Linked DNA regions of Azospirillum brasilense. The protein of the gene in region 1 binds, or shares a complex with, the protein of each later gene. Links are inferred from orthologs where the notes say so. Each region holds a gene or a part of one and is shown on either strand. Other genes may lie near its edges. The genes, in order: trxA and trxB.

The links.
Region 2: the proteins of trxA (region 1) and trxB are in contact, whole or in part, in a crystal structure (PDB 1F6M), measured with the Escherichia coli proteins. The link is inferred for Azospirillum brasilense from one-to-one orthologs.

What each region holds. Positions count from the first base shown.
Region 1 is NZ_CP012914.1:319,151-322,182, reverse strand. Bases 89-2,807 are described here. They hold trxA (thioredoxin TrxA), read left to right. Parts: upstream 89-1,145; coding sequence 1,146-1,469; downstream 1,470-2,807. Other genes in these bases: ccmA (heme ABC exporter ATP-binding protein CcmA), read right to left, coding at 2,317-2,807; ccmB (heme exporter protein CcmB), read right to left, coding at 1,655-2,320; addA (double-strand break repair helicase AddA), read left to right, coding at 89-934. In the rest of the region: more of addA, read left to right, coding at 1-88; more of ccmA, read right to left, coding at 2,808-3,006. UniProt on the Escherichia coli protein: Participates in various redox reactions through the reversible oxidation of its active center dithiol to a disulfide and catalyzes dithiol-disulfide exchange reactions.
Region 2 is NZ_CP012914.1:735,472-738,732, reverse strand. The notes cover bases 287-3,234. They hold trxB (thioredoxin-disulfide reductase), read left to right. Parts: upstream 287-1,241; coding sequence 1,242-2,228; downstream 2,229-3,234. Other genes in these bases: AMK58_RS03325 (Dps family protein), read right to left, coding at 2,900-3,234; AMK58_RS03330 (DoxX family protein), read right to left, coding at 2,281-2,757; AMK58_RS03340 (2OG-Fe(II) oxygenase), read left to right, coding at 438-1,082; AMK58_RS03345 (2OG-Fe(II) oxygenase), read left to right, coding at 287-400. Also shown: more of AMK58_RS03345, read left to right, coding at 1-286; more of AMK58_RS03325, read right to left, coding at 3,235-3,261.

The DNA.
Region 1 (3,032 bases):
CGCCGCCCGCCGCTCGCAGGAAGACGCGCTGTGCGCCGAGGCCCGCGCCCGCGCCAACCGCCGCCGCGACCAGGAGTACAGGCGCCTGCTGTACGTCGCCCTGACCCGCGCAGAGGACCGGCTGTACGTCTGCGGCTATCAGGGCAGGAAGGAGCCGTCCGACGTCTGCTGGTACAAGCTGGTCGAGGCCGCGATGGGCGAGATCGGCGTGCCGCACCCCTTCGACTTCTCCACCCTCTGCCCGGACGGCTGGAGCGGCGAGGGGTGGCGGCTGGCCGACCCGCAGACCGCCGTGCCCAAGCCGGACGGCGCCGGGGCCGGCCGCGTGCTGACGGCGCAGGAAGCCCCGCCCTGGCTGACCGCCGCCGCGCCGGAGGAGCCGGAGCCGTCCCGCCCCCTCACCCCCTCCCGCCCGGATGGCGACGAGCCGGCGATGCGCTCGCCGCTCGGCGAGGACGACGGGGCGCGCTTCAAGCGCGGCCTGCTGATCCACCGGCTGATGCAGACCCTGCCCGACCTGCCGCCCGACGCGCGGGAGGGTGCCGCCCGCCGCTACCTCGCCCGCCCCGGGCATGAGCTGACGGCGGAGCGCCAGGATGAAATCGCATGCGAAACGATGCGCGTCCTGACCGACCCGCGCTTTTCCCGGCTGTTCGGCCCCAATTCCCGCGCCGAGGTGGAGGTGGTCGGTCTGGTCACCGGGCGCGCCCTGTCGGGCCGGGTCGACCGGTTGGTGATCGAGGACGACGCGGTGTGGATCGTCGACTACAAGACCAACCGCCCGCCACCCGTCCGGGCGGAGGATGTGCCGCCGGTCTATGTCCGCCAGATGGAGGCCTACCGCGCGGCGCTGCGCGCCATCTACCCGAACAAGGCGGTGCGCTGCGTCCTGCTGTGGACCGATACCCCCGCTTTGATGGAGTTGCCGGAGTGAGGCGCGCGTGATAGTCCGCCCATGGAACTTTTCACCCCCGGCCGCGTTGCACGGGACGGCGGATTGGGTTGACGAGACCGCATTCGCGCCCCGGCTTGACCAGCAAGGGGGGTCGGTCATACATTTTGGCAAATTCCACCGATGAGGGATGGGTCCGCCGCCGGTGGAAAATCGGCGCGGCGGTGCCCCTGAACCCAGGCATAGAGGTCACATGAGCGATCCCATCAAGGTCACCGACGACAGCTTCGAGCAGGACGTGCTGAAGGCCGACGGTCCGGTCCTGGTCGATTTCTGGGCGGAGTGGTGCGGCCCCTGCAAGATGATTGCTCCCGCGCTCGACGACCTCGCCAAGGAGTATGGCGGCAAGGTCACCGTCGCCAAGCTGAACATCGACGACAACCCCGGCACCCCGACCAAGTACGGCGTGCGCGGCATCCCGACGCTGATGCTGTTCAAGAACGGCAACGTCGCCGCCACCAAGATCGGCGCCCTGCCGAAGACCGCCCTGTTCTCGTGGGTCGACGAGGCTCTCTGAGCCCCGCTCCCCGGACGATCGAAAAGCCCCGCCCCTCCGGCGGGGCTTTTTGTTTGGCACGATACACGTACAGAAGGCACGGTCCCCTCTGTCGAGCCGCTTGTCGGAAAAGCGGCTCATCATCGACATCGGCTTTGCAGTCGCGGGCTGTGCAGTCGCGGGCTGTGCAGTCGTGCCGCCGCTGCTTATTCCACCGCTTGACGCAGGGCGGCGGCGCTGGCCCAGGGAGCGAGCGGCAGGGCGCCGGCCAGAAGGCCGCCCAAAAGCAGCAGATGCGGGCGCGGGGTCAGGCCGTTCAGCGCGGCGTCGATGGCCCCGGCGCCGAAGATCAGCACGGGGATGTAGAGCGGCAGGATCAGCAGCGACAGCAGCACGCCGCCGCGCCGGGCGCCCAGAGTCAGCGCGGCGCCGATGCTGCCGATCAGGCTGAGGATCGGCGTGCCGACCAGCAGGGTCAGCACCAGCACCCCGAACCCCTCCGCGTCCATGTTCAGCAGCAGCGCCAAAAGCGGGGCGGCGGCGATCAGCGGCAGGCCGGTCACCAGCCAGTGGGCCAGCGTCTTGGCCAGAACCACCGCCTCCATCGGCAGGGTGGACAGCGACAGCAGCTCCAGCGAGCCGTCCTCGTAGTCGTTCTGGAACAGCCGCTCCAGCGACAGCAGCGAGGCGAGCAGGGCCGCCACCCAGATCACCCCGGCGGCGATGCGGGCGAGGATGTTCGGCTCCGGCCCGACGCCGAAGGGGAACAGCACCACGCAGAGAACGAAGAACATCACGGCGATGCTGGCGTCAGACCCCTGGCGCAGCGCCAGCCGCAGGTCGCGCCCGATCAGGCGCAGGAAGCGGGTCACGCCGCGTCCTCCTCTTCCAAAACGTCGTCGTCCCCGCCCCCGTCGTCCCCGTCGTGAGGGACGGGGGTGAACTCATCGAGGTGCAGCTCGCCGGCGCCGGGCATGGCGATGTCCACATGGGTGGAGACGGCGACCATGCCGCCGCCGGCCCGGTGCTCCGCGATGATCTCCTCGAACAGGGCGATCGCCGCGCGGTCGAGCGCCACGGTCGGCTCGTCGAGCAGCCACAGGGCGGCGGGGGCGGCGATGATGCGGGCGAGGTTCAGGCGCCGCTTCTGCCCCGCCGACAGGTAGCGCCCCGGCACGTTGGCGATGTGCGGCACGCCCAGCCGGTCCAGCGCCTTCAGCGCGTTGCCCCGCGGGTCGGCGGCGCCGCCCAGCGTGGCCCAGAAGGACAGATTCTCCACCGCGCTCAGCACCGGCTTCACCGCGTCGAGATGGCCGACGTAATGGATGCGGCCGCGGTGGGCGTCGGGATCGTCGGTCACCGGAACGCCGTCCCAGGACAGCTGGCCGCGGATCGGCTTCAGCAGCCCGGCCATGACGCGCAGCAGGCTGGACTTGCCGCTGCCGTTGGGGCCGAGCAGGAACAGCGCCTCGCCCGGCGCGATCCGGAAGTCCAGCCCGGTGAAGACCAGCCGGTCGCCACGGAGGCAGGTCAGCGCGGAACCGGCGAAAACGGGCATGGCGTCGGGCGGGCTCTTGCGGTGGA
Region 2 (3,261 bases), 420 kb from region 1 along the record:
CTTCCAGCGGCGGGCGGTGACGGAGGCGATCGAGCGGACCTGTGGCGTCGCTCTGGCCGGCACCTCGCTGCGCATCGAATATTGCCAGGACACCGACGGCTTCTGGCTGGAGCCGCACACGGACATCGGCGTCAAGAAGTTCACGATGCTGATCTATCTCTCCAAGGGGCCGGACTGCGCCGACTGGGGCACCGACGTGCTGGACGCCACCCGCACCGTCGTCACCCGCGCGCCCTACGCCTTCAACGGGGGATTGGTCTTCGTTCCCGGAACGAACACGTGGCATGGCTTCGCCCCGCGCCCGATCCGCGGCGTGCGCAAGTCGATCATCGTGAATTACGTCGGCCCGGAATGGCGCGCGCGCCACGAGCTGGCCTTCCCCGACACGCCTGTCGCCTGAATTGCCGTGGCCTGAATTGCCGCCTGGAGACCGCCCCATGTCCACGCCCACCACCATGCTGGATCTGGACCGCTTCCGCGCCACCCCGCTGCAGCACGAGCCGTTCGACTTCCTCTGCGTCCCCGGCTTCGTGAAGCGGGAGCATCTGGAGGCCCTGCACCGCGACTACCCCAAGGTGGACAAGCCCGGCTCGATTCCGCTCGGCGTCTTCCCACAGGGGCCGGCCTTCGACGCTCTGATTGAGGAGCTGCGCAGCGAAGCGGTCTGCCAGGCCTTCTCGGAGAAGTTCGGACTCGACCTGTCGCGCTACCCGACCATGTTCACCGCCCGCGGCATGTGCCGGGCGACCGACGGGAAGATCCACCCCGATTCGGCCAGCAAGATCGTCACCGTCCTGATCTACATGAACCCACCCTGGGAGGCGTCGGGCGGGCGCCTGCGCGTGCTGCGCAGCCCGAACCTGGAGGATTACGCCGCCGAGGTGCCGCCGGACGAGGGCACGCTGCTGTGCTTCCGCCGCACCGACACCTCCTGGCACGGGCACCATTCCTTCGAGGGCCGGCGCCGCGCCGTGCAGATGAACTGGGTCCGCAACAGTGTCTACATCTGGCACGAGCAGTGGCGTCACCGCGTCGGCGCCTGGCTGAAGAACCGGACGGGGGCCGCGCCGGTCCATTATTGAGGGGCATTCCCCGGGTGGTCCCCCGGGTGGTCGGGGCGAGGCATCGTCACCATGATGGGCCGGCATGGCAGGCTTTCCGATGACAGCGCGTCGGAACTGGACCATATGTTCGGCGCGGCCCTATGGTCCGCATCAGATCAGATCGTGACGGACAGAGCGATGCCCAGCACCCACCACACCAAGGTTCTCATCATCGGCGCCGGTCCTGCCGGCTATACCGCGGCCATCTACGCGGCGCGCGCCAACCTGCAGCCGCTGATGGTGCAGGGCATGCAGCCGGGCGGCCAGCTCATGATCACCACCGACGTCGAGAACTATCCCGGCTTCGCCGACCCCATCCAGGGACCGTGGCTGATGGAGCAGATGCAGAAGCAGGCCGAGCATGTCGGGACCAAGATGGTCTTCGACCTGATCACCGATGTCGACTTCAGCCAGCGCCCCTTCGTCTGCAAGGGCGACTCGGGCGACACCTACACCGCCGACAGCGTCATCATCGCGACCGGCGCGCAGGCCCGCTGGCTGGGCATCTCCAGCGAGGAGATCTACCGCGGCTTCGGCGTGTCGGCCTGCGCCACCTGCGACGGCTTCTTCTTCCGCGGCAAGGAGATCGCGGTCATCGGGGGCGGCAACTCCGCGGTGGAGGAGGCGCTGTACCTCACCAACCACGCCTCCAAGGTGACGGTCATCCACCGCCGCGACAGCTTCCGCGCCGAGCGGATCATGCAGGACCGGCTGTTCCGCAACCCCAAGATCGAGGTCGTCTGGGACAGCGTGGTCGAGGAGATCGTCGGCGAGGGCGACGGCTCGCTGGGCAACCCGCGCGGCGTCACCGGCGTGCGCGTGAAGAACGTGAAGTCGGGCGAGGAGCGGGTGATCCCGGTGGCCGGCGTCTTCGTCGCCATCGGCCATGTCCCCGCCACCGCCGTCTTCCAGGGCAAGGTGGAGACCGACTCCGAGGGCTACATCGTCACCGCCCCCGACTCGACGGCCACCAACGTGCCGGGCGTCTTCGCGGCGGGTGACGTGAAGGACAAGATCTACCGGCAGGCCGTCACCGCCGCCGGCATGGGCTGCATGGCCGCCCTGGAGGCCGAGCGCTGGCTGGCCCACCACGAGGGCGAGCCGAGCCCGGCGGGCAACTGGTAAGCCTGTTTTGGCGGGGGCCGGGCGACCGGTCCCCTTATCCCGCCCCGGTTGGTCAGCGCCGGTTCATCATCCCGTCGACGCTGAACCGCCCGGCCCCGGCGGCGATCAGCGCGAGGAAGCCGCCGATGATGGCGAGGTTCTTCATGAACTGGATGCGCTGCATCCCCTGGGCCTCCGGCGGGTAGGTCCAATAGCGGTGGGCGATCAGCGTCGCCATGATGGTGAAGAGCACCACCGCCGCCGCGGCCAGCCGCGTCCAGGCCCCCAGCACCACGGCCAGCCCGCCGAAGCACTCCACCGCCCCGCCCAGCGCGGCCAGCAGCATCGGCATGGGCAGCCCCTGCCCTTCCAGGCTTCCGGCGAACGCGCCGAGGTCCATCAGCTTGCCGAAGCCGCTCTGCACGAAAATCGCCCCGATCAGCAGCCTTGCGGCCAGCAGCAGGACATCCTGCCCGCCCGTCGCCGCCCGGTCCGCTCCCCGCACCCGGTCGTAATTGTAGGAGGCCATGGCGCCCTCTCTCACGTCCATCGGACATCCAAGGAGAACGCGCGCAGCCACCCTGTTGTTTCGCCCCCTGTTCTTTTGTCCGACCCCAAAAGGACGGGGCGCCGCCCCGAAGGACGGCGCCCCGTCGAAACACCAAGTCGAATCACAAACCGCTCAGCGCCGACTACTCCAGCATGGAGCGCAGCATCCAGGCGGTCTTCTCGTGGATCTGCAGGCGCTGGGTCAGCAGGTCGGCGGTCGGCTGGTCGTTGGCCTCCTCGGCGGTCGGGAAGACCTTCCGGGCGGTGCGGGCGACGGCCTCGTGCCCCTCGACGAGCTGGCGCAGCATCTCCTGCGCGTTCGGAACGCCCTGCTCCTCCTTGATCGAGGCGAGCTTGGTGAACTGCGAGAAGCTGCCCGGCGCCGGATAGCCAAGGGCGCGGATGCGCTCCGCCACCTCGTCCAGGGCGGTCCACAGCTCCGTGTACTGGGTCATGAACATGGTGTGGAGCGTGTTGAACATCGGCCCCGTGACGTTCCAGTGGA